One region of the Geodermatophilus sp. SYSU D00710 genome, then DNA from elsewhere that is predicted to be linked to it. Evidence: riboswitches for the same ligand, from Rfam matches in the RefSeq annotation. Region 1 holds a riboswitch; each other region holds the start of a gene.
What was found. A riboswitch is a leader RNA that binds a small molecule or an ion and turns the genes downstream of it on or off. The one in region 1 is predicted to bind cyclic di-AMP.
Positions count from the first base shown of each region.

Region 2: it holds a riboswitch for cyclic di-AMP, as region 1 does, so the genes downstream of both, ACI78U_RS22560 (C40 family peptidase) here and ACI78U_RS13630 (hypothetical protein) in region 1, are expected to answer to the same signal.
Region 3: it holds a riboswitch for cyclic di-AMP, as region 1 does, so the genes downstream of both, ACI78U_RS05920 (transglycosylase family protein) here and ACI78U_RS13630 (hypothetical protein) in region 1, are expected to answer to the same signal.

Region 1 is NZ_JBJGYX010000026.1:37,607-46,834, reverse strand. Features, by position in the region: gene helR (RNA polymerase recycling motor ATPase HelR) at 1-853, opposite strand, end outside; gene ACI78U_RS13655 (serine hydrolase domain-containing protein) at 1,054-2,187, opposite strand; gene ACI78U_RS13650 (GYD domain-containing protein) at 2,375-2,713, shown strand; gene ACI78U_RS13645 (response regulator transcription factor) at 2,604-3,485, opposite strand; gene ACI78U_RS13640 (dihydrofolate reductase family protein) at 3,606-4,169, opposite strand; RNA gene rnpB (RNase P RNA component class A) at 4,414-4,826, opposite strand; cyclic di-AMP (ydaO/yuaA leader) riboswitch at 5,029-5,188, shown strand; gene ACI78U_RS13630 (hypothetical protein) at 5,447-6,070, shown strand; gene ACI78U_RS13625 (PIG-L deacetylase family protein) at 6,231-6,953, opposite strand; gene ACI78U_RS13620 (DoxX family protein) at 6,950-7,312, opposite strand; gene ACI78U_RS13615 (sulfite exporter TauE/SafE family protein) at 7,337-8,089, shown strand; gene nadA (quinolinate synthase NadA) at 8,093-9,124, opposite strand.
Region 2 is NZ_JBJGYX010000075.1:9,046-18,273, forward strand. Features, by position in the region: gene ACI78U_RS22535 (M42 family metallopeptidase) at 1-969, shown strand, start outside; gene ACI78U_RS22540 (DUF3253 domain-containing protein) at 959-1,213, opposite strand; gene ACI78U_RS22545 (hypothetical protein) at 1,267-1,785, shown strand; gene ACI78U_RS22550 (serine hydrolase domain-containing protein) at 1,869-3,194, opposite strand; gene ACI78U_RS22555 (DUF3817 domain-containing protein) at 3,210-3,527, opposite strand; gene ACI78U_RS22560 (C40 family peptidase) at 3,664-4,791, opposite strand; cyclic di-AMP (ydaO/yuaA leader) riboswitch at 4,799-4,934, opposite strand; gene ACI78U_RS22565 (hypothetical protein) at 5,124-5,345, shown strand; partial or broken gene ACI78U_RS22570 (YhjD/YihY/BrkB family envelope integrity protein) at 5,401-6,219, shown strand; gene ACI78U_RS22575 (transglycosylase domain-containing protein) at 6,258-8,777, opposite strand; gene ACI78U_RS22580 (HelD family protein) at 8,860-9,228, opposite strand, start outside.
Region 3 is NZ_JBJGYX010000008.1:102,129-111,356, forward strand. Features, by position in the region: gene ACI78U_RS05890 (geranylgeranyl reductase family protein) at 1-1,104, opposite strand, end outside; gene ACI78U_RS05895 (phosphoribosyltransferase) at 1,203-1,865, opposite strand; gene ACI78U_RS05900 (hypothetical protein) at 1,878-2,024, opposite strand; gene ACI78U_RS05905 (demethylmenaquinone methyltransferase) at 2,068-2,787, opposite strand; gene ACI78U_RS05910 (isochorismate synthase) at 2,824-4,098, shown strand; gene ACI78U_RS05915 (DNA polymerase beta superfamily protein) at 4,146-5,027, shown strand; gene ACI78U_RS05920 (transglycosylase family protein) at 5,051-6,163, opposite strand; cyclic di-AMP (ydaO/yuaA leader) riboswitch at 6,168-6,336, opposite strand; gene menD (2-succinyl-5-enolpyruvyl-6-hydroxy-3-cyclohexene-1-carboxylic-acid synthase) at 6,668-8,371, opposite strand; gene ACI78U_RS05930 (o-succinylbenzoate synthase) at 8,368-9,228, opposite strand, start outside.

The DNA of each region.
Region 1 (9,228 bases):
CGCCCTCGGGGACGAGGTCGCGCAGGGTGGTGGTCTGCACGCCTTCCTCGCCGAGACCGGGCAGGACATCGGCGACGTAGGCCAGGTAGGGCTGGTGCGGACCGACGAACAGCACCCGGCCGCGGCCGGGACCGAGCCGGGGGTCGGAGTAGAGGAGGTAGGCGGTGCGGTGCAGGGCGACGACGGTCTTGCCCGTCCCCGGGCCGCCGTCGACGACCAGGGCCCCGTGGGACCCGGCGCGGATGATCGCGTCCTGGTCGGCCTGGATGGTGCCGAGCACGTCGCGCATCCGGTCCGACCGGCTGCCGCCGAGGCTGGCGAGGAAGGCGGACTGGTCGTCGAGCGCGGCGTGGCCGACGAGCCCGTCGGGGGTGAACACCTCGTCCCAGTAGTCGGTGACCCGGCCGCGGGTCCAGCGGTAGCGGCGGCGGCTGGTCAGGCCCATCGGATCGGCGTGGGTGGCCCCGAAGAACGGCTCGGCCGCGGGGGAACGCCAGTCGACCAGCAGCCGTCGGCCGGCGCGGTCGGTGAGGCCGAGCCGGCCCACGTAGACGGGCTCGGGGTCGTCGGCCCGGACCATGCGGCCCAGGCACAGGTCGAGGCCGAAGCGGCGCAGCGTCCGCAGCCGGGCGGTGAGCCGGTGGACCTCCAGGTCGCGGTCCAGCGCCGCCTGGCCCTCCCGGTCGGGGGCCCGGCGCTCGGCGTCGAGGCGGGCGGACAGGTCGGCGACGGTCTGCTCGAGGCTGTCGGCGATGGCCGCGAGGTGCTGCTCGTCGGCCGCGACCAGCGCCGGGTCGGCCTTGGCGGCGAGGTGGTCGGGGAGGTCGAAGGCGCTGGTGGTCAGGGAGGGCACGTCGGCTCCGATCCGTGGTGCGGGACGCCGGTCCCGGCCCGGCCGCGCGCGCGGGCACGCGGCGCTGCGGAGGGGGTCGCTCGTCCCGTTTCCGCAGGTCCAGGCCTCGGCCGGGCGAGTGTGGGGCATCCCCCGGCCCTTGCCGCAAGCCCCCTGCTGTGCTATACGTTGGAAGTGGCGGGGGGTGGTCCCGCCGGCCCTCAGATCGCGGCGTAGACGGCGTCGATGTAGGCCTGCGCGCGCGGGGAGCCGACGATGCCCGGTGCCATCCGGTTCATCATGTAGCTCGTCGTCACCCGGCGGTCGAGGTCCATCACGATCATCGAGCCGCCCCAGCCACCCCAGAAGGCGACCCGGCCCCCCGGCAGGTAGGGCACGGCCGCGGACGGCGACAGCCCGAAGCCGATGCCCATGCGGAACGGCACGCCGAGGACCAGGTCGACGCCGTCGGCCTGGACCTCGAAGGCCAGGTCGACGGTCTCGTCCGACAGCAGCCGGACGCCTCCGGCCTCGCCGCCCAGCGACACGACCCGCATGACGTCGAGGACGCCGCGGGCGTTGCTGTGCCCGTTGAGCGCACCCAGGTCCGCGGCCCGCCACCCGGGCGTGTTGGCCTTGCTCGCGTCGGCCACCGGGCCGGTGAAGCAGCGGACGACCGGGCTGGCGGGGTCCATCGCCGCCAGGTCGAACGCCAGGGGCGGCGGGGGGACGACCGGCGCGATGCGGCCCTCGTCCTCCGGCGCAGCGCCGATCTGGAAGTCCGCCCCCAAGGGACCGGCCAGCTCCTCGGCCACGTACTGCTTCAGCGACCGGCCGTCGACGCGTCGCAGCACCTCGCCGAGCAGGTGGCCCTGGTTCTGTGCGTGGTAGCCGGACGCCGTCCCCGGCTCCCACCACGGCGCCTGGGCGGCGAGCCGCGCGACCGAGCTGTCCCAGTCGTACATGTCCTCCACGGTGAACGGCGGATCCCAGCCGGCCACGCCGGAGGTGTGCGACATCAGGTGTGCCACGCGGATGCCCGCCTTGCCGTTGGCCCCGAACTCCGGCCAGTACTCCGCGACGGGGGCGTGCACGTCGAGCCGACCCTGCTCGACCAGCGTCAGCACGGCGAGGGCGGTGATCGTCTTCGTCGTCGACCAGACGTTGACGATCGTGTCCTGCGTCCAGGGCGTCGTCCGCCCCTCGTCGCGCCAGCCGCCCCAGATGTCGACGACGGTCTCCCCGTCGACGTCGACGGCGATGGAGCCACCGAGCTCGTCGCCCTCGAGCTGCGCGGAGAACGCGTCGCGCACCCCGCGGAACCGGTCGTCGTACGTGCCGTGGACCTCGGCCATCAGGACTCCTCGGGGCCGGCGCGACCCCGGTGTCGCGTCGGCTGGATCCCACCACCGGGCTCGTCGAGGACGCAATGAGCGTCGGAGCCCCGGACGACGCCGACCCGCCCCGCCGGGCGCTGGCCGGTCGTAGGCTCCGACCTCCACTCGCGGACGCGCGCACGCCGACGCTCGGGAGGGAGCGACGATGCCGCTCTACCTGACCAGGTTCAGCTACACCCCGGAGACGTGGGCCCGGCTGATCGAGCACCCCGAGGACCGCCGGACTGCCGCCCGGACCTACATCGAGTCGGTCGGGGGACAGTTCCACGGCTTCTGGTACGCCTTCGGGCCGCACGACGGCTACACCCTGTGGGAGGCCCCCGACAACGTGTCCATGGCCGCGGTCGCGCTCGCCCTGTCGGCCGGTGGCGCGCTCAGCACGGTGGAGACGACGGTGCTGCTGAGCGTCGACGAGACGATGGACGCCATGCGGACGGCCGCGCAGGTCCGGTACCGGCCGCCGGGGGCAGCGTCGGAGGCGTAGCCGTATGGGCCTGCGGTCGCGGCCGCGGGAGGATGCCGAGCTCGCGCGCCCGGTCCACGGCGAGCAGCCGGTCGTGGCGGTCGAGCTTGCGATAGGCGTTCTCCAGGTGCTTGTGCACCGTGCGGGGGCTGATCCGCAGCAGGCGCGCGGCGGCGTCCGCGGTCAACCCGTCGCCGACGTGACCCAGGACCTGCACCTCGCGGGCGGTGAGGCCGAGCCGCTCGGCCGCCGCCGCGCCGTCCGGCGTCGTCGCCGACCGCCCGCCGACGGCCCGGTCCAGCAGCGCCAGGACCGGCTGCAGCGCGCACGCCGACGCCAGCTCCGCGTCGGTGAAGTCGGCACCCGACCGGTTCACCGTCCATCCCCGGCCGCCGGCCGCCGTGCGCGCGGTCAGGATGGTCAGCTGGTGCTCGGCGCCGCCCGGGCGGAGCAGATCGACGTAGGCCGGGCTGCGCAACAGCTCCGCCCGGGTCGCCACGTCACTCAGCCGTCGAGGAGCCGGCGCGCCGCGGGACCGGTCGGCACGATAGCTGCGCACCACCGGATGCTCCTCTGCCAGGGCGAAGAACTGCCGGGCCACGTCGCCACCGGGCCGTCCGCTCCGCGGCAGCCGCTCGACCCGAGCCCACCGACTGCCGAGGTCGAGCGTCACGTGCCCGATGAAGTCGGCGTGCAGCAGGTCCGTCAGGGTCCCGGCGACCACCCACAGGTACTCGGCCCGGTCCGTTCCGCCGTCGAGCTCGCCGACCAGCTCCGGCGACACCGACCGCATCCGCCCTCCCCACACGGCGACCCCGACACCGACCGCGGAGGTCGTGCGGAGGACGACAGCGTGGCACCGGACCGCCGTCCTCGGCCAGACCGGCGCCCCCGCCAGGCCACCGTCGGGCACTCAGTGCCTGGTCTCGTACCTGGTCAGGAGCACGCCGCCCGGGAACGTCCGGGTCTCCACCAGGGTCAGGTCCACCCGGTCGTCCAGGGCCGTGAAGAACGGTGTGCCGCCGCCCACCAGGACCGGGTGGGTGACGATCGCGTACTCGTCGACCAGCCCGGCCCGCATGGCCGCCGCGGCGAGGGTGGCGCCGCCGACGTCCATGGGACCGCCGTCCTCGGCCTTGAGCCGGGTGATCTCGGTGACGGCGTCACCGCTGACCAGGCGGGCGTTCCTGTCGACCGCGCCGATCGTGGCGGAGAACACCACCTTCGGCACGTCCCGCCAGCGGCGGGCGTACTCGATGTGCGCCGGTGTGGCGCCGGGCTGCTGGTCGGCGGTCGGCCAGTGGGAGCTCATCGTCTCCCACAGTCTGCGCCCGTACAGCGCCAGCCCGGTCGCCCCCACCCGGTCCGACCACCACTGGAACAGCTCGTCGCTCGGCACGCTCCAGCCGAGGTCGTCGCCGGGCGCGGCGATGTAACCGTCCAGGCTCACGTTCATGCCGAAGGTCAGTTTCCGCACGGCGCAGCCTCCCGCGAGTCGGTGTCCGGCCTACGGACCGACACGGCGCGGCGAACTGATCGGTCGGACCACACCGAGGGCCGCTCGACCAGACCGGGAACACCGCGGGACACCCTGCCGGACGGTCGCGGCCTCGTCGTCCGGGAGGAGCCGTGTGACGCCGGCCGGGGGTCGCGCCGACGACCACCTGTACGGACCGACGCCGCCCGCTGAGCGTGGGACCGGAGGTCGGAGGCGGGGGCGACGGACGAGTCGGCCTGTACGCCGGGTTCTGTCCTCGGGCGCCTCGCGGCCTCCCGATGGGCGGTCATCCATCTAGGCCCGCCGTTGCCGGCGGGCTCGAGCGGTCCACCCGCAGGCTCGGGCGGGCAGCCCTCGAACGCCTGCGCGGGACGGCGGTCCGGTCGCCCAGCCGCCGTCCCTTCTCGACCTTGCTCCGGGTGGGGTTTACCGAGCCGCACCGGTCACCCGGTGCGCTGGTGGTCTCTTACACCACCGTTTCACCCTCACCAGCGGCGAGCCGCTGGCGGTCTGTTCTCTGTGGCACTGTCCCGCGGGTCACCCCGGGTCGCCGTTAGCGACCACCCTGCCCTGTGGAGCCCGGACGTTCCTCGGCGACGGGGTCTCCCCCGCCGACGCGACCGCCCGGCCGACTCGTCCGTCGTGCCGGCCAGTCTACGGGCCCTCCGCACGGGGTCCCATGACGCCTGGCCATCGGCGCGACGCTCCCGGTGAAAAGACACGCCGGGGCCCACCAGCCAACTCCTCCAGTTCACCGACCCGGAGTTGGCACAAGCGCACAAGACCTCTACGGTTTCGGCGTCTGGTCGGTCGTCACCTCCCCCATCCGGGGGAACCGCGCCGGATGCCGCCGAGTCGCGCCGGCCCCGTCGACGCGAACCGGGGACCCACCGCACCACTGGGGTGAGTCCCGCCTCCCGAGCCCTGCTCGGGGGCGGGTAGGGCGCATCCCCGCCCGAACCCGTCAGCTGACCCGGTAGGCGGCCAAGGGAGAAACGGAGATCTGCAGCGAGGGGTGCCGAGCGGCGCCCGTCCTCGCACCCCCAGACACCGCCGCCGCGACCCGCTGGACACCTACGCCGGTCGCCGCGTACCCGGGCACGGACCTCGGCAGCCCTGCGCGTCGCCTGCCTCCGGCGGGCTCGGCACGGTCGCGCGTCCGGCTGCCCGTCCCCCCAGGTCACCCCTCATCCGGAACGGGGACCCGCCCGACCAGCGGGCGGCCCCACGGACCACCGTCAGGAGCTCTCCTCACCATGCCCTCGAACACCCCTCGCCGCACCGGCGTCCGCCGGTCGCTGACCGTCGGCGCCTTCGCCGTCGCCTTCGGCCTCGCCGGCCAGTCCGCCGCCCAGGCTCACGACTGGGACCGCGACCGGGACCGCGGCGGCTGGGACCGCTGGGACCGGACCTCGTCCACGGCCGAGGCGGAGGCCCCCGCTCCGGCGCCGGCCCCCGCCGAGGAGGCGCCCGCGGTGCCCACCGGGGCTGCGGCCCCCGCCCCGGCGGCGTCGCTCCCCGTCTCGACCGACCTGAGCGGCAAGCCGACCCCCACCTCCACCGCCTACAGCGCGTGGGCGGCGCACGTCCGCCCGGTCGTCGCCGAGGTCACCCAGGCCTTCGGCGTGTCCACGGTCCTCACCCGGCCCGGCCACTCGCCGACGCAGGAGCTCGCCGCCGACTTCATGGTCTACAGCGACTCCGCCAAGGGTGACGCCGTCGCCCAGTACGTGATCGACAACGCCGAGCGGTTCAACGTCGACTACGTCATCTGGGAGCAGCGGATCTACATGATCGGCGGCTCCGGCTGGCAGGCGATGGAGGACCGCGGGTCGATCACCGCCAACCACTACGACCACGTGCACGTCAGCTTCAACTGACCGGCGGCCGTGGGGACGCGGTACCCCGGCCGCGTCCCCACGGCACGCTTCGTCGTGCACCGGCCGGCCTCATCCCACGGTGCCCGACCTCACCCCGCAGCGCGAGGTCGGGCACCGCGCGGGGAGGCCGGCCGCCCGTGCGCGTCGAGGAGCGCCGCGGTCAGCCGCCGTAGAGCACGAAGCCGGCCACCCGGCGCCCTGCGTCGTCGGCCGGGGTCGCCATCTCGACCTGTCGCCGTGCCTGCTCCTCGACCGGGTCGTCCGACAGCGCCTGCAGGTAGCGCCGGTGCTCGGCCAGCGAGGCCACCGCCCGGTCGACGACGGCGGTCACGTCGACGGTGTGGGTCGCCCCCACGGGCGTGGAGACGGCGGTCCACCGCACGCCCTGCCACGGCACCGGGTCGGCCAGTTCGGGGAAGATCCACTCGTTCGCCGCGTCGCCCACCGCGTCGAGCACCGCCCGGCCCAGCGCCCGGTGGTCGGCGCTGTTCCAGTACGCGGGCGCGGTGCCCGGCGGCGTCCAGGTGTCCCCGAAGTGCATCGTCACCACCAGCTCCGGCCGGTGCCGGCGGATCGCCGCGGCCACCGACCGCCGCAGGTCCAGACCCTCGACCAGCCGGCCGTCGGGATGGCCGAGGAACTCCACCACCGAGACGCCCGCCGCCGCCGCGGCCGCCCGCTGCTCCCGCTCACGCAGCGGCCCGGCCACCTCCGGCGGCAGACCGGCGATGCCGGCCTCCCCGCTGGTGGCCAGCACGTAGCGCACGTCGCGCCCGGCGGAGGTCCACGCGGCGACGGCGGCCGCGCAGCCGTACTCGATGTCGTCGGGGTGGGCGACGACGACCAGCGCGCGCTCCCAGTCCTCCGGCAGCGGCTGGGTCACGCCCGCCCCCGGGCCACGCGCAGCGCCGCGGCGATCATCGGCACCTGCAGGGGCAGCCGTACCACCCCGGCCGCCAGCAGCGCCGGCCGCCCGCGCGCCGCCCGCAGGTGGTGCAGGTGCGCGGGCAGGAACGACGCCAGCAGGACCGCGGCCGCCCAGCCCCCGGCCCGCCGGCTCGGCGGTGCGGACAGCAGCGCGGCGGTGGCCACCTCGGCGACCCCGCTGCCCAGCACCCAGCCGCGCGCGTCCCCGAGCTCCGGTGGCACCAGCCACTCGTAGGTCCGCGGCCGCACCAGGTGCAGCACGCCGGAACCGCCCAGGGCGGCGGCCAGCCAGGTCGCGGGCGCGGGCGGTCGCATGCGGCCACCGTAGGCTGCCGCTCCGTGCCCGCCGCCGACCTGCTCGTCGCCGCCGCGGTGGCGCTGGCCGCGGGCGTCGTCAACTCCATCGCCGGCGGCGGCTCGCTGATCCTCTTCCCCACCCTGGTGGCGCTGGGCCTGCCGACCGTCGCGGCCAACGTGACCAACTCGGTCGCGCAGTGGCCCGGCTACCTCGGCGGGATGGCCGGGTTCCGCCGCGAGTACGCCGGCCAGGGCGGGCGGCTGGCCCGCCTCGGCGTCGTCTCGGTCCTGGGTGGGACGGCGGGCAGCGTGCTGCTGCTGACCACGCCCAGCGCGGCCTTCGACGTCGTCGTCCCGGTGCTGGTGCTCCTGGCCAGCCTGCTGCTGGCCGTGCAGCCGCTGCTCACCCGCCGGCTGCGCGACCGGGACGGCGCCACGGTGCGTGACCCGCGGTGGCTGTACCTCGCGCTGTTCCTCGCCACCGCCTACGGCGGCTACTTCGGCGGGGCGCTGGGCGTGATCCTCGTCGCCGTCCTCGGCACGGCACTGCACCGGCTGCCGCTGGCCAACGCGCTGAAGTCAGCGCTGTCCGCGGTGACGGCGACGGTCACGCTGGTGGTGTTCGGGCTCTTCGGCCCGGTCGCCTGGCAGGTGGTCGCCGTCGCGGCGCCGGCGAGCCTGGTGGGCGGCTTCACCGGCGCCCGCATCGCCGGCCGCATCCCCGCGACGCCACTGCGGGTGCTCATCGTCGTCTTCGGCGTCGCGGTGTCGGTGTACCTGTTCGGTCGGATCTGAGGGTCATTCGCCGCCGCGGCCGGGCTCGCCGATGGCGATCATCGCCTCCACGGCCCGGCGGGCACGGGCGGCGGTGTCCGGGTCGACGTCCACCGCGCCCTCGCCGGTGCGCAGCGTGTGCAGCAGCTTGGCCGGGGTGATCATCTTCATGTAGCGGCAGGCCGCGCGCTCGTTCATCGGGATGAACGCCGTCCCGCTGTTCAGCGAGCGCAGCTGGTGCAGGATGCCGACCTCGGTGGCCACCAGCACCTGGCCCGACGACGTCCGCGCCGCCGCCTCGACCATCCCGCCGGTGGAGAGCACGCGGGTGCGGTCGGCGGGCAGGTCGCCGTGGCTGACCAGGTCGAGCACCGAGGTGGTGCAGCCGCACTCGGGGTGCACCAGGATCTCCGCGTCGGGGTGCGCGGCCACCTGCGCCCGCACGTCAGCCGGGCTGATGCCGGCGTGCACGTGGCACTCCCCCGCCCACACGTGGATGTCCTGCCGGCCGGTCACGCGCTTGACGTGCGCGCCGAGGAACTGGTCGGGGCAGAACAGGATCTCCCGGTCCTCGGGGATCGAGCGGATGACGTCGGCGGCGTTGGACGACGTGCAGCAGATGTCGGTCTCGGCCTTCACCGCGGCGGTGGTGTTCACGTAGCTGACGACGACGGCGCCGGGGTGCTCGGCCTTCCACTCGCGCAGCTGCTCGGCGGTGATCGAGTCGGCCAGCGAGCAGCCGGCGGCGTGGTCGGGCAGGAGCACCGTCTTGTCCGGCGAGAGGATCTTCGCCGTCTCCGCCATGAAGTGGACGCCGCAGAAGACGATCTCGCGCGCGTCTGTCTGCGCCGCGACCCGGGAGAGGTAGAGCGAGTCGCCGGTGAAGTGGGCGACGTCCTGGATCTCGGGCACCTGGTAGTTGTGCGCGAGCACGACCGCGCCGCGCTCCTCGGCCAGCCGGCGGACCTCGGCAGCCCAGGTCTCGAACTCGGCGGGCGACAGGGTGCGCTCGTCACCGACGGCGGCGGGGGCGGCGGGCGCGGAGGTCGCGGTCACGGGGGCTCCTCGGAGGGGAAGGGGCTCTCATGGTGCCCCGCCCGGCGTCCGGTGCGGCAGCGTGGGGTCGCCGGGGCGGGCCGTTCGGTGCAACACCCGCGCGC
Region 2 (9,228 bases), on a different contig from region 1:
CTCGAGCCGCTGGCCGACGAGGTCACCGTCGACGCCGCCGGGAACCTCGTGGCGCTCCTGCACGGGACGGACCGGTCCGCCCCCGCCGTCCGGGTCGTGGCCCACCTCGACGAGCTGTCGATGATGGTCAAGCGGGTCGAGCCCGACGGCACGCTGCGGGTGACCTCGCTGGGCGTCATGTACCCGGGCAACTTCGGCCTCGGCCCGGTCGCCGTCCTCGGCCGGCACCGGACGCTCACCGGCGTCCTCACGCTCGGCTCGGAGCACACGACCGCCGAGAGCCAGCGGATCTGGCAGACCAAGCCCGACCAGGGCGACAAGGCGATGGACTGGTCGCACGTGTACGTCTTCACCGGCTGCCCGGCCGAGGACCTCGCCGCCGCCGGGGTGCACCCGGGGACGCGGGTCTGCGTGCACGCCGACCGGCGCGGGCTGACCCGGTTCGGCGACCACGTCGGCTCGTACTTCCTCGACGACCGGGCCGCGCTGACCGCGCTGGTCGGGGCGGCGCGGCTGCTGCGCGGGCGCCCGCACGGCGACGTGTACCTGGTGGCCACCACCAACGAGGAGATGGGCGGGATCGGCGCCTCTCACGCCGCCCGGACGCTGCCCGGCGACCTCACCCTCGCCCTCGACGTCGGCCCCGCGGAGCCCGAGTACCAGGTCACCCTGGACGGCGGGCCGGTGGTGGCCTACGCCGACGACGCCGTCGTCTACGACCGGGCCGTCGCCGACGCGCTGGTCGACGTCGGCACCGAGCTCGGCCTGGACCCGCAGACGGCGGTGTGGCAGTCCTTCGACTCCGACGCCTCCCAGGCGCAGGCGTCGGGCCAGACGGCGCGGGCGGCCCTGTTGAGCCTGCCCACGCTGAGCACCCACGGCTACGAGGTGCTCCACGCCGGCACGGTCGACCGCACCGCCCGGCTGCTCGCCGCCTTCCTGTCCCGGCCGCTGCCGGTCAGCGGCTGACCCGCCGGATCCGCACCGGCCCGCGCGCGGTGCCGACGTCGACCACCGCGCCGCGCTGGGTCACCTCGACCGCGCCGCGTGCGGCCAGCCTGCCCGCGGCCGCGCGCGCCTGCGGCATGAGTGCCCGCCAGCCCTCCGGGTCGACGGCGCGGGCCGCCTCCGACGGGCAGATCGTGGCCCCCGCTGCGCGGGCGTCGAGCAGCGCGTCGATGGCGCGCTCGAGGGCCGGGCCGGCGTCGTCCACCCGCCCATGGTGCGCCGTTTGCGCAGGTCGCGCGCCCGGGTACCGGCGGAGCCATGGCAAAGCGCACCCCGGTGGGGACCTTCGGCAAGGGCAGGCGGGGCATCAGCACGCTGGGCTGGGCGCTGCGCGGCGCGGCGGCGGGAGCGGCCGGGTCCACCGCGCTGAACGCCGTCACCTACCTGGACATGACCGTCCGCGGCCGCGGCACGAGCTCCACGCCCGAGCAGACGGTGGAGAGGCTCGCCGAGAAGGCGCACGTGCCGATCCCCGGCGACGAGGAGCACCGGCAGAACCGGCTCCAGGGCCTCGGGCCGATCACCGGCCTGGTCGCGGGCGTCGGCGTCGGCGTGCTCACCGGGCTGGCGCGGGCGTCGGGGTTCCGGTCGCAGCCGCTGGTGGGCACGCTGCTGACCACCCTCGGCGTGCTGGTGGCCGCGAACGGTCCCATGACGGCGCTGGGCGTCACCGACCCCCGCACGTGGTCGGCCACCGACTGGGTCAGCGACCTCGTGCCGCACCTGGCCTACGGCGCCGTCGTCAAGACCACGATGGACGCCTTCGACCGGCCCTGACGGTGTGCACGATGCCCGTCGAGATCACGTGATCTCGACGGGCCAGGGCGTCGATGGCGTCGAGATCACGTGATCTCGACGGTTCAGGGCACCGTCCAGCCGCGGGGGTCGACGCCGCCGGGAACGGGGGCCGCGGGGTCGTAGGGCTGCCGGGTGAAGACGAACGTGCCCAGGTCGAGGTGGTCGGGGGCGATCCGCAGCGTCTCCCCGGCGTAGTAGCCGTCCAGCCCGACCCACCGGCCGTCCTCGCCCCGGCGGAAGCGGCTGGCCCGTCCGGCCCGTCCGGGCAGCGGCCCCAGGTGCAGCAGTCCGCCGGCCACCGCCCGCAGGGCGTGCGGCGCCGGGCCCCAGTACCAGACGCCGAGCTGCTCGAGCGGCACCGGCGGCTCCGACGGGCGCCACGGGTCGACCACCCGCGGCTCGGCGGCGCGCAGGTCGGCGAGCAGCCCGGGCAGCAGCGCGTCCAGGCCGCTGGTGGTGTTGGCCAGGGAGACCCCGCCGGTGCCCTCCTCGCGGTCGACGAACACCCCGGCGAGGAAGCCCGGCATCGAGCCGCCGTGCCCGGTCAGCGTGCGGCCGTCGACCCGCAGCACCTGCAGCCCGAGCCCGTACGCCGACCAGGCCGGGGACGACGGGTCGACGCCGGCCGGCACCGCCATCTCCTCCAGGGTGGCCGGGGACAGCACGTCGCCGGTGTCGCCGAGCAGGAACGCGGCGAACCGGGCGAGGTCGGCGAGGGTGGCCCACAGCTGACCGGCGGCGGCCATCACGCCGGCGTGGTGCTCGGGCTCGGGCAGCGCGACGTCGGCCCACGGGTGCACGGCCCAGCCCTGCGCGGCGCGGCCGGACGGGCGCGGCGTCGTCCGGGTCATGCCCAGCGGCGCGAGCACCTCGGCGGTGACCACGTCGTCCCATGCCCGCCCGCGCAGCCGGGCCACGAGCTCGCCGAGCAGGCCGAAGCCGAGGTTGGAGTAGTGGAAGCGCCGGGCCTCGCCCAGGACGACGTCGTCCCCGCCGAGCGCCAGGTCGGCCAGGGACCCGCCGGGCACCCGCTCCCACCAGCCGCCGGGGCTCTCGGCGGACGCGCCGGCCAGGTGCGACAGCAGCTGCCCGATCGAGCGGTCGCCCAGCGGGGTGCCGGGCAGGTGCCGGTCGAGCGGGTCGTCGAGGCCGAGCCGGCCCTCGTCACGCAGCCGCAGGACGGCGACCGCGGTGACCGTCTTGCTGATCGAGCCGAGCCGGTACTGGACGTCGGTGTGCGGCTCGGCGACGTCGCCGCGGCCGGCCGACCACGTCAGGCCGCCGTCCCGTACGACGCCGGCCACCAGGCTCGGCGCGCGGCCGTCGCGCTGCACCCGGGCGGTGCGGGCCAGCAGGGTGCGGGCGGTGGCGGGCAGCACGGTCGGCATGCCCGGAACCGTAGGTCAGGCCCGCGCGGGGACCGCCAGCCTCCCCGTGCGGCCGGCCCAGCGCTCGAAGACGACGGTGACCAGCGGCGGGATCGAGGCGGCGAGCGCCAGCAGCGTCGTCCCCGGGGACCAGCGGAGCACCCGGGCCGCGACCAGCGCCACGACGACGTAGGCGACGAACACCGCGCCGTGGACCGGGCCGAACACCTGCACGCCGACCTCGGAGGTCTCCGGCACGTACTTCACGTACATCCCGGCCAGCAGGCCCACCCAGGACAGCGCCTCGGCGACGGCGACGACGCGGAAGGCGGTGGCGACGGTGCGGGGGTTCACGGGGATGCGGTCCTCACGGATCGGCGGCGGCTCCGCAGGGTGCAACGCGGCAGGCTCCGCCGGAGGTCCCGGACCGGGTGTGACCCCGGCAACGCGCCGGAACGGCCACCCTCCCGGGGAGGAGGGTGGTCCTTCCTCAGCCGATGCGGCGGGCGCCGGCGTAGCCGCCCATCGAGTCGACGCCGGCCACCTTGACGACGTCGCCCGAGGTGGGCGCGTGCACCATCTGGCCGTTGCCGATGTAGATGCCCACGTGGCTGACCGGGCTGTAGAAGAACACCAGGTCACCGGGCTGCAGGTCGGCCCGGGAGACCGCGGTGCCCATCTGCGACTGCATCCGGCTCGAGTGCGGGAGGTTGATACCGGCGGCCTTGAAGGCGTACTGGGTCAGGCCCGAGCAGTCGAAGGAGTCCGGGCCGGCGGCGGCCCACACGTAGGGGTCGCCCCGCTGCGCCATGGCAGTGGCCACGACGGTGCCGGCGATGCCGCTGGCCGGCGCGGCCGCCGCTGCCGGCGCCTCCTCGGCGGGCTGCGCCGCGGCGGGCTCCTCGCGCTCGTCGTCGCGGCTGGCCCGCTCGTCCTCGGCGGCGTGCGCGGCCGCGGCGGCCTCGAGCGCGGCGCGCTGCTCCTCGGCGGTCAGCCGGGCGAAGTCGGCCTGGTAGGCGGCGATCTGGTCCTCGAGGTCGGCCTGCTGGGCAGCGACGGCGTCGTACTGGCGCTGCGCCTCGACGGCGGCATCGGTGGCGGCGGCCTGGGCGGCGGTGGCGGTGTCGGTCGCGGCAACCGCCTGGCCGAGCAGCTCGCCCTGGTAGCCGGCGACGCCCTGCAGGAGGCTGACGCGGTTGACGAACTCGTCGGCGTCCTCGCTGGTCAGGAGCGCCTGCAGCGAACCCATGCCGTTGCCGGTGTAGGCGGAGCGGGCGATGCCGACGACCTGCTCGCGGGCGGTGCCGGCGGCGGCCTGGGCCTGGGCGAGGGAGGCGGCGGCGGCCTCGGCCGCGGCCTGCTGCGCGGCGAGCACCTCGCGGGCCTCGTTGAACTCCTCGGTGACGACCTCGAGCTCGTGCCCGCGGGCGGCCACGAGCTGTGCGGCCTCGGCCGCCGTCGTGGGCTCCTCGGCCAGGGCGGACGAGGGGACCACCCCGACCCCCACGCCGAGCCCCAGGGCCCCGGCGAGGACGAGGGCGGCGAGGCGACCCTGCCGGCGGCGGGCCGGGCGGCCGGTCACGGGCATGCCGGGGACAGACGTGCGCAGGGACGCCACGCGGCGGTTCTCCTCTTCCCAGGCCGCCTACCGGGTTAGCTGACGGGTTCGGGCGTGGACTCGCCCGGCGCGTGCGGACACGCGCTGCACCCCAGGACTGCGGTGGGTCCCCGGCCCGGCGCCCCACGGGGCGACCGGCTCGACGGCGTCCTCGGGGTGTCACCCAGGTCGGTGACGGAGCGCCCCGTTGGACGTACACAGAGTAAGGGCCGTGACGGACGCGTGACAATCACCCCGGTGTAATCACATCGGTGACATTCCGTGGTCGCCCGGTCACCGGACTGCCTGCCCCCGGCGGTTTGGCCGGGCGCCGGGGCGTGTAGGAGTCAGGCATGTCCACCTCCACCCGGATGCGCCTGGCCCGGCCGCTGGTCGTGCTCGCGCTGTTCGGCTCCCTGACCGCCTGCGGCGACAACACCGACTTCTCCCGCGGGCCCACCAACTGCGACGCGAGCGGCGAGAACGCCAGCAACGAGAACGACGCCGCGTGCCAGGAGACCGGCCCCAACCCCGGCAACGACGCGCCCACCACCGACGACACCTCCGAGGACTGACCGTCCACCGACCCCCCGACGGGCGCCCGGTCGCGGGGGCTGGTGGCATGGGCGGGTGACTCCGGAACGCAGGTGGACCGCAGCCCGCCTGCGCGCCGAGACGAGGGGCCTGCTGGCCGGCGCCCGGCAGTTGCTCCGCGGGCGCGACCTCGCCCTGATCGCGGCGGGACTGACCTTCTACGCCGGCATCGCGGTGGTGCCGCTGCTGCTGGTCGCGGTGCGGCTGACCGCGCTGGCGACCTCGGCCGACGAGGTGCGTGCGCTCGCCGCCCGGCTGACCGAGCTGCTGCCCACCCCACTGGGCGCCCCGGAGGCGGTCGAGCGCCTGGTCGACGCCGGCACCCGCCTGGACCTCCTGGGCTTCGTGCTGGCACTGGTGCCGCTGACGTTCTACGGCGAGGGGCTGCGCCGGGCGCTGCTGCGGTTCAGCCCCCGCCGGGAGAGCCTGACCGGCTGGCGCGGCCGCCTGCTGAGCCTGCCGCTGGTGGTCGTCTCACCGCTGCTGCTGTACCCGCTGCTGCTCGCGGCCCGGGTGATGGCCGACCTGGCCCGCGAGGACGGCGCCGGGGCGGTGGTCGGCCGCCTCGCCGTCGGCTACTACTCGGTGCTGTTCGTCCTCACGGTGCCGCTGCTGTGGGGCTACGGCGTGGTGTCCGGCGGGCGCTTCCGCTGGACGGCGCTCACCAGCGGGGCGCTGTTCACCGCGGCCTGCCTGTCGGGGTTCCTGCAGGGCTTCGTCCTGTTCCTGTCCCTGCCGCTGGACCTCGGCGCCCCGTTCGGCGGCCTGGTCGTCGTCGGGGCGGTGGTCGCCGTCGGGCTGTGGCTGTTCCTGCTGCACCTGGTGCTGCTGGCCGGGTGGCTGCTCACCCAGTCGCTCGACGAGCGGCTCGCCCGGCGTCAGGCCGGCGCCCACTACCCCGGGCTCCAGGGCGCCCCCTCGGCCGGCGCGGGTGCCGGCTCCGCGGGTGCCGGGGGCGCGCCCTCCCCCGGGGCCGGCAGCGCCCCGGCCGGGTCCTCCGGCACGGTGCCGGGCAGCGGGGGGCCGGGCGGGGGTTCTGGAGCCGGTTCCGGAGCCGGTTCCGGAGCCGGTTCCGGCGGCGGGGGCCCGGGCGGGGGTTCCGGAGCGGGCTCCGGCGCCGGGGCGGGCGGCTCGGGATCGGGAGCGGGGTCGGGGGCGACCGGCTCGGGAGCCGGCTCGACGTAGTCGCTGCCGTTGCTCACCAGGATCGACACGACCTGGCCGGGCACCGCCCGGGCACCCCGGGGCGGGCTGGTCCCGAGGAAGGCGCCGGCCGGCTCGTCGCTGTCGACCCGCAGCGTCTGCGGCGTGAAGCCGGCCTCGGCGAGGACCCGCTCGCAGCTGCGCGCGCCCGAGCAGCCGGGCACCGGCCGGGTGTTGCCGTGCTCCACCGTCTCGTCGGCCGGCGGGAACTCACCGCTGCCCCGGGCGGTGAGGATCGGCTCCATCGCGTCCCGCCAGATCGTGGCGCCCTTGCCGCCACCGAAGCCGCCGACGTCCTCGTTCTCCTTGGGGTTGAGCACCATGACGCTCGCGGTGATCTCGGGCGTGTAGCCGACGAAGGCCACCGAGTAGTTGTCCTGCGAGGTCCCGGTCTTGCCGGCGATCTGGTGCCCGCGGACGTAGGCGCGCGACCCGGTCTGCCCGCGGTACCCCGGCTCGACGTCCTTGCGGAGGATCTGGTTCATCGTGGTGGCCACGCCCGGAGGGATGGCCTCGGGCGTGCACCGGTCGCCCACCGGCAGCGGCTCGCCGTCGGCACCCCGGGCCGGCTGCCCGGCGGCGTCGAGCACGGCGGTCACCGGGACGACGTCGCACTGCGTGCCGCCGGCCGCGAACGTCGAGTAGGCGCTGGCCAGGGCGAGCGGGCTGGTGGCCTCGGCGCCGAAGGTGAACGAGCCGCGGTTCTCGTCGATGATCTGCTGCGGCAGCTCCGGCGGGCTGAACTGGAACAGGCCCGCGGCCTCGGCCATCCGCACCGGTTCCTCGACGCTGCCGAGGGCGTCCTCGAGCGCGAGGAAGTAGGTGTTGGAGGACTGGTAGAGCGCGGTGGTCAGGTCCAGCGTCGGGCGGTAGCCCGACCCGGCGTTGCGCACGCAGTACCGGCCGTCGGTGTCGCGGCCCTGGCAGGGGCCGGAGTACACGCGGGAGACGTAGGGGTCGGCGGCGGTGAGCGTGTAGGTGGAGGAGTAGCCCCGGGCCAGCGCCGCGGCGGCCACGAAGACCTTGTACGTCGAGCCCGAGCCCTGGCTGGGCCAGGTGTTGAGGTTGAACGACTCCTGCGTCGGGTCGGACCGGTCGTAGCCGAACGTGCGGTTGACGCTCATCGCCAGCAGGTGGCCGGTGCCGGGCTCGACGGCGGTGAACATGCCGGCCAGCGAGTCCTCCAGCGGCACGGTCCGCAGCACCGCGGCGTCACCGGAGCGCTGCAGGTCCGGGTCCAGCGTCGTCTGGACGACGTAGCCGCCGTTGTCCAGCTGCTCCTGGGTCAGCCCCAGCTCCTGGATGAGGTACCGCTGGACGAAGTCGCAGACGAACGGCCCGACGCTGGCCTCGACGCAGCCTCGGCGCGGCGGCGGCCCCGGCGCGAGGCCCAGCGGCTCGGCCAGCGCGGCGGCGGCCTCGGCGGCGGTGACCATGCCCTGCTCGGCCATCCGCGAGAGGACCTCGTCGCGCCGTGCGGTGGCGGCCTCGGGGTCGACGAACGGGTCGTCCTCGGTGGGGCTCTGCACCAGGCCGGCCAGCAGCGCGGCCTGCGGCAGCGTCAGCGCAGAGGCGTCGACGCCGAACAGGGCGCGGGCGGCGGGCTGCACGCCGTAGGCGTTGGAGCCGAAGTAGACGGTGTTGAGGTAGCGGGTGAGGATCTCGTCCTTGGTGTAGAGGTCCTCGATCGCCAGGGCCAGGCGTGCCTCGCGCACCTTGCGGCCGACGGTCTGCTCGGTGGCCGACACCCGCTCCTCCGGGGTGTCGGCGGCCTGCAGCAGGGTCTGCTTCACCAGTTGCTGGGTGAGTGTGGAGCCGCCCTCGGCCACCCCGCCGGCGACGATGTTGGTGGCCAGCGCGCGCACCGTGCCCTGCACGTCGAGCCCGTTGTGCTCGTGGAACCGCGCGTCCTCGATGGCGATCATCGCCTCCTTCATGACCTCGGCGATCTGCTCGGAGGCCACCGGCTGGCGGTTCTCGTCGTAGAAGTACGTGATCGGCTCGCCGTTCGCGGCCAGCAGCACGGTGTTGCCCGGCGGCGTGTCGACGGTGAACTCGGTGGGCAGGTCGCCCAGCAGGCCGGTGGAGCGCTGGGCGGCGACCGCCGGGCCGCCGATCCACGGGAGGAGCAGACCCGCCACCAGCGCCCCGGCGACCACGACGGTGGCGGCCAGACGCAGCAGCGTCCCAGCCGGACTGGGCCGGTCCATGGGCTCCCTCCTCGGCCGATCACTGGAACAGAGATCACCGCCGACCACAACCACCCGCGCCGGTGTGGCCCGCGGCGACGCGCTAGGGCTCGATGGCCAGCGGCACCGGCAGGTCGTCGCGGTGCAGGACCACCAGCGTGCTCACCGCGCGGGTCAGCACCACGTAGAGCCGGTTGAGCCCCCGCGGCTCGGCCGCCACGATCGCGGCCGGGTCGGCGACGACGACGGCGTCGAACTCCAGCCCCTTGGCCAGCGTCGCGGGGACGACGGCGACCCGCCCGGCCGCCGAGCCGTCGTCGGCGAGCACCTCGGCGGGCAGGCCGGCGTCGGCCAGCGACCGCGCCACCCCGGCGACCGCGGCGTCGGCGCAGACCACGCCGACCGACCCCGGGTCGGCGGCCAGCGCGGCGACGACCTCGGCCAGCGGCCCGGCGAGGTCGGCGACCGGCCG
Region 3 (9,228 bases), on a different contig from region 1:
GAGGAACGCCGTGCCCAGGCGGTGGTGGCGGCCGTACTCCTCCTGCAGCCGCCGCGGGTAGCGGCGCAGCACCGCCTCGCGGGCCGGACCCTCGGGTGCGGCGAGCGCCTCGACGGCGGTCTCGCCCGCCATCCGGCCGGTCTCCAGCGCGTAGCTGATCCCCTCGCCGTTGAACGGGTTGACCACCCCGGCGGTGTCGCCGGCCAGCAGCAGCCCGCGGGTGTAGGCGGGGCCACGGGCCAGCGCCATGGGCAGGCCGGCGCCGCGCAGCGGGGTGACCGCGTGCTCCTCGCCCAGCTGCCACTCCGCGGGGAGCGTGGCCACCCAGCGGCGCAGCACGGAGCGGGCGTCGGCGTCCCCGCCGCGGCGGGTGTCGAGCAGGCCGAAACCGACGTTGGCCGTGCCGTCGCCCATGCCGAACGACCAGCCGTAGCCGGGCATCGAGTCGGCGGTGGGGCCCTCGGCGGAGAGGTCGAAGGAGATGTCGAGGTAGGGGTCCTCGCCGCGCGGCGTCTCGACGTAGCGGCGGACGGCGACGCCCAGCGGGCGGTCCTCGCGGCGGGCCAGGCCGATGGCCTTGGCCAGCCGGCCCGAGAGCCCCTCGGCGGAGACCACCAGCGGCGCCCGCCAGGTGACCGGCTCCCGCTCCGGGCCGGCCTGGGCGCGCACGCCCACGACCCGCCCGGCGTCGTCGAGCAGCGGGTCGGTGACCGTGACCTCCTGCTCGAGCCGGGCACCGGCGGCCACGGCGTGCGCGGCCAGCACCGGGTCCAGGTCCCGGCGCGCCCGGATGAGGCCGAAGTCGGGCCAGGAGGACAGCCGCGGCCAGTCGACCTCGACCACCTCTCCGCCGCCGAAGACCCGCAGGCCGCGGTGCCGGACCCAGCCGCCCGCCGGCGAGGTGTCGACGCCCATGTCGTCGAGCGCCTTGACCGCGCGGGGGGTGAGCCCGTCGCCGCAGACCTTCTCGCGCGGGAAGCGGGCCTTCTCCAGCAGCACCGCGTCGAGTCCGGCGGTGGCCAGCGCCCAGGCCGCGGCCGACCCCGCCGGGCCCGCGCCCACCACGACGACGTCGGCACTGCCCCCGTCGGTCGGACTCGTCACGCGGTGTCCCCCTCGGTGCTCGGCTGCGGTCGGCGGCGACCTCCAGGCAGTGGAAGCTTTCCGCACGTCCGGAGCCGGGGGGACGTGCGCATCGCCTCCTATGCCTGCCCCAGGGCCGCCCGGACCTCGTCGTCCGTGGTCTGGCCGAAGTCGTCGTACCAGCGCCCCACCGCGCCGAAGGGCTGCGGCGTGACCAGGCAGACGACCTCGTCGGCCTCCAGCTCGGCGCACAGCGCCGGCGGGCCGACCGGAACGGCGACGACGACGGCGGCCGCGCCGGCCCCGCGGACGGCGGCCAGCGCCGCCCGCATCGTGGCGCCGGTGGCCAGGCCGTCGTCGACGAGGACCACGGTGCGTCCGGTGAGGACCGGCGGCGGGCGGTCGCCGCGGTAGGCCGACCGGCGGCGGTGCAGCTCGGCGAGCTCGGCGCGGTGGACCTCGGCGGCGGCCTCGCCGTCGACGTCGACCCGGGCCAGGACGGCCTCGACGCCGACGCTCTCCACCGCGTCGCCCACGGCGGCGATCGCGCCCATGGCCAGCTCGGGGCGCCGGGGCACGCCGAGCTTGCGGACGGCGACCACGTCGAGCTCCGCGCCGAGCGCCGCGGCGACCTCGGCGGCGACCAGCACGCCCCCGCGGGGCAGGCCCAGGACCAGGGCGTCCGGGCCGAGCCGCACGGCCGCGTCGCGGGCGGGATCGGCCAGGCGCGCGCCGAGTCGCCGGCCGGCGTCGCGCCGGTCGGCGAACGGCGGCCCGTCCACCGCGCAGTCCGGTCAGACCGGCTGCGGGCCGGTCGGCGGCGGGGCGGTCGGGTCGGTGGGGCTCGGCTGCGGCAGCGGGGCCGGCGACGGCGGGGAGATCGGGTCGACCGGCGACGGCGAGGGACCGGGCGGCTCGGGCATCGGCGTCGGTGTCGTCATGACCGGACGGTAGTCCGCTGGGCCACCCTCCGGTCCTGGTCCGCTACGGGCGGCGGGCGCGGTGCAGGGCGACGATGCCGCCGGTGAGGTCGCGCCACTCGACGTCGGCCCACCCGGCGGCCCGGATGCGCGCAGCCAGCGCCGGCTGGTCGGGCCAGGCCCGGATCGACTCGGCCAGGTACACGTAGGCGTCGGGGTTGCTGCTCACCGCGCGCGCGATCCGCGGCAGCGCCCGCATCAGGTACTCGGTGTAGAGGGTGCGGAACGGGCGCCAGGTGGGGCTGGAGAACTCGCAGACGACGAGCCGGCCGCCCGGGCGGACCACCCGGGCGAACTCGCGCAGGGCGGCGTCGGGGTCGGCGACGTTGCGCAGCCCGAAGGAGATCACCAGTCCGTCGACGCTCGCGTCGGCCAGCGGCAGCGCCATCGCGTCGCCGGCGATCTTCGGGACCGGCCGGGCGGCGCCGGCGCGCAGCATGCCCTGGGAGAAGTCGCAGGCGATGGCGTGCACCCCGCCGGCGGCCAGCTCGACGGTGGACACCGCGGTGCCGGCGGCGACGTCGAGGACGACGTCGCCCGGCCGGGCGTCCAGCGCCTCGCGGGTGGCGCGCCGCCAGGCGGCGTCGCGGCCCCCGGAGAGCACGGTGTTGGTGAGGTCGTAGCGGCGCGCGACGCCGTCGAACATGGCCGCGACCTCGTGCGGCTGCTTGTCCAGCCCGGCCCGCCGTCCGGCGGTGTGTGCGCTGTCTCGCCGGTCCGCCACGGCGCCGACGCTACCGGGCTGCCTACGCTGGGGAGCGTGACAGCCGCGGCGGTGACCTCCCCGGACGCCGCCGCGCCCGCGGTCACCACGGTGGCACTGCCCGACTCCCCCGACCTGCTGGGCATGCTGCCCCGCGACGGCGCGCTGTCCTGGGTCCGCCGCGGCGAGGGGCTGGTGGGCTGGGGCGAGGCCGACCGGCTCGAGGTCTCCGGTCCCGGCGCGCTGGCCGAGGCGGCGGCCTGGTGGGCCGCGCGCAGCGCCGCGCTCGCGGTCGACGACGCGGTGGGCGTCCCCGGCTCGGGACCGGTGGTCTTCGCCAGCGTCGCCTTCGACCCCACGGCCGGGACGTCGGTGTTCGTGGTCCCGGAGGTCGTCGTCGGCCGGCGCGACGGGGTCACCTGGCTGACCACCACCGGCGACGCCGACCCCCGCGAGGTGCCGGCCGGCGACCCCGCTCCGCCGTCCGCCGCGCCCACCCGGCTGCGCTACGCCGACGGGGCCCTCGACCCCGCGTCCTGGTGCGGCGCGGTCGCCGCCGCCGTGCGCCGGATCGACGACGGCGACCTCGCCAAGGTGGTGCTCGCCCGCGACCTGCTGGTCACCGCCGACGTGCCGCTGGACGCCCGCCGGCTGCTCGACCGGCTGGCCTCTCGCTTCCCCGACTGCTGGACCTTCGCCGTCGACGGGCTGCTCGGCGCCACCCCCGAGCTGCTGCTGCGCCGCACCGGGCGGCAGCTGTCGGCGCGGGTGCTGGCCGGCACCGCCCCGCGGGGCGCGGGCGCCGACGACGAGCGGCTGGCAACCGGGCTGATGAGCAGCGCCAAGGACCGCGCCGAACACGCCCTCGCCGTCGACTCGCTGGTGCGGGCGCTCGACCCGTTCTGCACCGCCCTCTCGGTGCCGGAGGCCCCGTCGCTGCTGACGCTGGCGAACGTGCGACACCTGGTCACCGACGTCGCCGGCACGCAGCGGCGCTCGGGCGCGCGCGGGCGCGCCGGGTTGCTGGAGCTGGTCGAGGCGGTGCACCCGACCGCCGCGGTGGGCGGCACGCCGCCCGACGTGGCCACCGCGCTGATCGCCGAGCTCGAGGGCATGGACCGCGGCCGCTACGCCGGACCGGTCGGCTGGCTCGACGCCCGCGGCGACGGTGAGTTCGGCCTGGCCCTGCGCTGCGCCCGGCTCGGCGAGGACGACCCGTGCACCGCGCGGCTGTTCGCCGGGTGCGGCATCGTCGCGGGCTCCGACCCCGCGGCCGAGCTCGCCGAGACCCAGTCGAAGTTCGCCGCGTTCCAGGCCGCCCTGGAGAGCTGAGCCGGAAACGGGTCGGCGGCCGGCCTCCGGGCTGGTTGGGTGGCCCGGTGACCGCCGTCCCGACCATCGCCGGCGACCGCTCGCTCCCGTCGCCCTTCGACCACCCGCACGCCTCGGCGCGGGCGCGGGAGATCGCCGAGCAGGGGACGATCCTCCGCGCGCAGGTGGGGTCCGGCGTGCACGGCACGTTGGTGACGGGGCAGGACGACCGCGACGAGATGGGCATCTGCCTCGAGCCGCCCGAGTACGTCACCGGCACCGCGCGCGTGCCCGCCGGGCTCTCGACGACGGTGACCGTGCCGTTCGAGCAGTACCACCGGCACACCGCGTGGGACCGCCCCGGCGGGCTCGCCAACCGGTCGGGCGCCGGCGACCTCGACGTCGTGGTGTACGCGGCGCGGAAGTGGGCGCGGCTGGCGCTGGGCGGCAACCCCACCGTCCTGCTGCTGCTGTTCGTGCCGGACGAGGAGGTCGTCGTCCGCGAGGCCGCGGGCGCGGACCTGGTGGCGCACGCCGACCGGTTCGTCTCCCGCGTGGCCGCCGACCGCTTCCTCGGCTACCTGAGGGGCCAGCGGGCGGCGATGACCGGCGCAGCCGGCGCGCACACGAACCGTCCTGAACTCGTCGCCGCGCACGGGTTCGACGTCAAGTACGCGATGCACGCGCTGCGGCTGGGCATCCAGGGGGTGGAGCTGCTGACGACCGGCCGGATCACCCTGCCGGTGCCCGAGCCCCACCGCACGTACCTGCGGAGCATCCGCCGGGGCGAGGTACCGCTGGCCGAGGTGGTCGCCGCGGTCGACGACGCCGAGGCCCGGCTGCTGGCGCTGCGCGACAGCCCGGCCGTGCCGGCCGCGCCCGACCGCGCCTGGGTGGACGCGTGGCTGCACCGCTCGTACCTCGCCCACTGGACGGCTCGCGGCCGCTGACGGGCCCTCGTCGGGGGTGGGGATCAGCCCACGTAGTTCACGTGCACGTGGTCGTGGTGGTTCGCGGTCACGCTGCCGCGGTCGGCCATCGCCTTCCACGCGCCGTCGGGCGAGGTCAGGATCCGCTGCTCCCAGATGACGTACTCGACGCCGAGCTCGTCCCAGTGGTCGACGTGGTACTGGGCGATGGCGTCACCGAGGGCGTTGTCGGTCATGACCATGTAGTCCAGCGCCAGGCCCGACGGGTGCCCGTTCGGGTCGACCGCGCTGCCGCGCGTACCGCCGAGGGTGATGTCGGCGGCGCCCGGCACGTTGCTCACGACGGCGTTCGCGGCGGCCTGCACGACCGCCTTGACCGGGCCGGCGCTGTTGGTGATCGACGCGATCGCGGAGGCGACCTGCGGGGCGACCTCGGCCAGCGGGGCCACCGCGGGCGCGGGGGCGGACTCGCCGGCGGAGGCGGTCGCGGCGGGGGCCTCCGGGGCCGGAGCGGCCTCGGCCGGGGCCGCGCCGCTGACGGCGAGCACCTGACCGGGGTAGATCCGGTTCGGGTTGCCGCCGATGACGTCGACGTTGCGCTCGTAGAGCTCGCGCCAGCTCTGCTGGTGGGCGGCGGCGATCTTCTTCACGGTGTCGCCCCAGCGGACGGTGTAGTCCTCGGTGGCGGCGTCGTCGGCGTGGTCGTGGGAGTGACCGGCCTCGGCGGCCGGGGCGGGTGCCTCGGCGGCGGGAGCGGGGGCGGTGGGCGCCTCGGCGGCGGCCGCGGTGGTGCCCTCGGTCAGGTACTTGCCGCAGCTCGGCCAGGCGCCGATGCCCTGGCCCTCGAGGACGCGCTCGGCGATCTCGATCTGCTGGGCGGGGGTGGCCAGGTCGGCGCGGGCGGCGAGCTCGGTGCCGCCGAAGCCGGCCCAGGTGGACTGGCTGAACTGCAGGCCGCCGTAGTAGCCGTTGCCGGTGTTGATGCTCCAGTTGCCGCTGGACTCGCACTGGGCGACGTCGGTCCAGTCGTGGCTGGTGGAGGCGGAGGCCGGGGAGCTGAGGACGCCGAGACCGACGACGGTGGCGCCGGCGGCGACAGGGGCCCGGGCGATGACCTTCTTGGTGCGGACGTAGCGGGGTGCGCGGTGCTTGGGCATGGTGATGATCTCCCGATCACCGCCGGCGAGGTGAGCTGTCGGGTTCGGGCGATCGGTGCCCGGCCGCGGTCCGCGGCTTCACCCCGAGGCGCGTTCGGGTCCGGCCCCCGTGGGCCGTCGCGCGCCGGAAGTGGGTCCCCCACCCCTGCCCTGGGTGTTGGTGTGGACGACCGGTGGGCAGGGTTTGGCGGACCGGCGCCGCGCTCCGTTCTGCTGAGCGCAGCCAAAAAGCTACCTACGGTCATGGCAACTGTCGCTGTGTCGCCGGTCACAGTCCGATTAGGAGGGGACACGTGGGGTAGCGCGTGACGCTGCCGTGACCAACCGACCGCCTGCGGCGCCAGCGGGTCGGGAGTGGGGAACGCGCTGGTCACCGGACCCTCGCCCCCCCGGTCCACGTGGTCCGGCGCGGCCCCGGCGACCGGTCCTCCGGGACCCTGCGGGCACGTCGCCTGGTGATGGACGCCACCGGACGGACCGGTCCTCCACCGCCCGTCCGCCCGGTCAGCCGAGGGCGTGGGCGGCGGCGTCCCGGAGCGCGACGGCGAGGTCGGCCTCGGCGCGCTGGTCGGTGCGGACGACGACGACCCGCGGCCCGCCCGCCGCCAGCGCGGCCGGCAGCTCGCCGGCCGAGGAGACCGCCGTCGCCGTCCAGCCCAGCGCCTGCGCGACCGCTGCCAGGTCGCGCCCGTGCGGCGTCCCGAACACCCGCCGGTAGTCGCGCGCGTACGCCGCCCGGCCGGGCTCGAGCTGGGCGAAGATCCCGCCGCCGTCGTTGTCCGGGACGACGAGCGTGAGGTCCGGACGCGGCTCGCCCTCGCCGGTGAGCAGGCCCTGCAGGTCGTGCAGGAACGTCAGGTCGCCCAGGAGCGCCACCGTCGGGCCGCCGTGCGCCAGCGCCGCCCCGACCGCGGTCGAGACGGTCCCGTCGATGCCGGCCACCCCGCGGTTGGCCAGCACGGCGACGTCGCCGCGCGGCACGGCCAGGCGGTCGACGTCGCGCACCGGCGTCGAGGAGCCGAGCACCAGCAGCGCCCCGGCCGGCAGCGCGGCGACGACGTCGCGGGCCAGGCGGGCGGCGGTGAGGCCCGGCGCGGCGTCGAGCAGCGCGTCGACGGCGGTCCCGACGCGGGCGGCGGCGTCGGACCAGGCCCCGGCCCACGCCCCGGACCGGTTCCCGGCCCGGCCGGGGTCCGACGGCGGCCCGGCGGGCGGGGCGGCCCGCGAGACCAGCGCGCTCGACCGGCCCGCGTCGGGCCAGCGCGGGGTCGCCGCGACCGTCTCGACCCGCACCCGCGGGTCGGCGAGCAGCGCCGACACCGGCCGCGACAGCGTGGGCCGGCCGACCACCACGACCCGCTCGGGCCGGTGCGCGTCCAGCCAGGCGGGGACGCCGAGCAGCAGCGCCCCGCCGCGGACGGCGTCGCCGGTCCACGCTCCGCCGCTGGGCTCGGCGACCACCGGCCAGCCCGAAGCAGCGGCCCCGGCGGCCCAGGCCCGGCCGGCCGCGGGCGGTCCGTCGCCGGCCACCACGAGGGTGCGCGGCCCGTCCCCGACCGGACCGGCCGGGACGGGCGCGGGCGCCCCGGCCGTCCACGGGGCACCGCCGGCGCGACCGGCCCACGGGCCATCGAGCGGGCCGGGCTCCCCGTCGGGCAGCAGCGGGTCCCGGAAGGGCAGGTTCAGCTGCACGGGGCCGGGGTCGCCTGACAAGGCGCCGGTGGCCGACAGCAGCGCCCGCGACACCACCGAGCGCCAGTAGCGGTTCTGCGCGGCCTCCCGCCCGGCCTCGGGCACCCCGACGTCGGCCGCCCAGCGCACCGCGCCGCCGTAGAGGCCGGGCTGCTCGATCGTCTGGTTGGCACCGGTGGACCGCAGCTCCGGCGGCCGGTCGGCGGTGAGCGCGAGCAGCGGGACGCCGCTGACGTCGGCCTCGAGCACCGCGGCGTGCAGGTGCGCGGTCGCCGTCCCGGAGGTGGTGAGCACCGGCACCGGGCGGCCGGAGGCGCGCGCCAGGCCGAGGGCGAGGAAGGAGGCGGTCCGCTCGTCGATGCGCACGTGCAGCCGCACGGCGCCGGCCCGCTCGGCGGCGGCGAGCGCGAGCGCGACCGGGGCAGAGCGCGAGCCGGGGGCGAGGACGGCGTCGCGGACCCCGCCGCGGACCAGCTCGTCGACCAGCACGCGGGCCAGCGCGGTGGAGGGGTTCACGCGGCGAGCACCGCGGTGAGCCGCGCCGACCACCGGGCGGTCACGTCGTCCGGCGGGGCCACGGCGGCCCGCCGGTCGGGCACCACCGCCCGCACCGGCAGCGTGCCGTCGACGGGCACCAGCGGATCGCCGGTCACGTCGCCGTCGAGCAGCGCCCCGGTGGCCAGGCCGCAGGCGAAGGGCAGCTCGGGCAGCGCGGCGGCCAGCGCGACGCCCGCCGCGAGGCCCACCGAGGACTCCAGGGCCGAGGACACGACGCACGGCAATCCGTGCGCCTCGGCGACCCGCAGCGCCGCGCGCACGCCGCCCAGCGGCTGCACCTTGAGGACGACGACGTCGCAGGCCCCGCGCAGGTCGACCGTGAGCGGGTCGCCGGCGCGCCGGACGGCCTCGTCGGCGGCGATCCGGACGTCGATCCGCCGGCGCAGCGCGCACAGCTCGTCGAGCGTCGCGCACGGCTGCTCGACGTACTCGAGGCCCACCCGGTCGAGCTCCCGGATGCGGGCCGCCGCGGTGTCGACGTCCCAGGCGGCGTTGGCGTCGACCCGGAGCGCGCCGGACGGACCGAGCGCGTCGCGGACGGCCTCCACGCGGGCGAGGTCGTCGGCCGGCGTCTGCCCGGGCTCGGCCACCTTGACCTTCGCCGTCCGGCAGCCCGACGCCACCACGATCGCGCGCGCCCGCTCGGGACCCACCGCGGGCACGGTCACGTTCACCGGCACCGCGTCGCGCAGCGGCGCCGGCCAGCCCTCCAGCGCGGCCTCCGCCGCGGCCGGCCACCAGCGGCGGCTCTCGACGGTGCCGTAGTCCCAGAAGGGGGAGAACTCGCCCCAGCCGGCCGGGCCGCGCACCAGGAC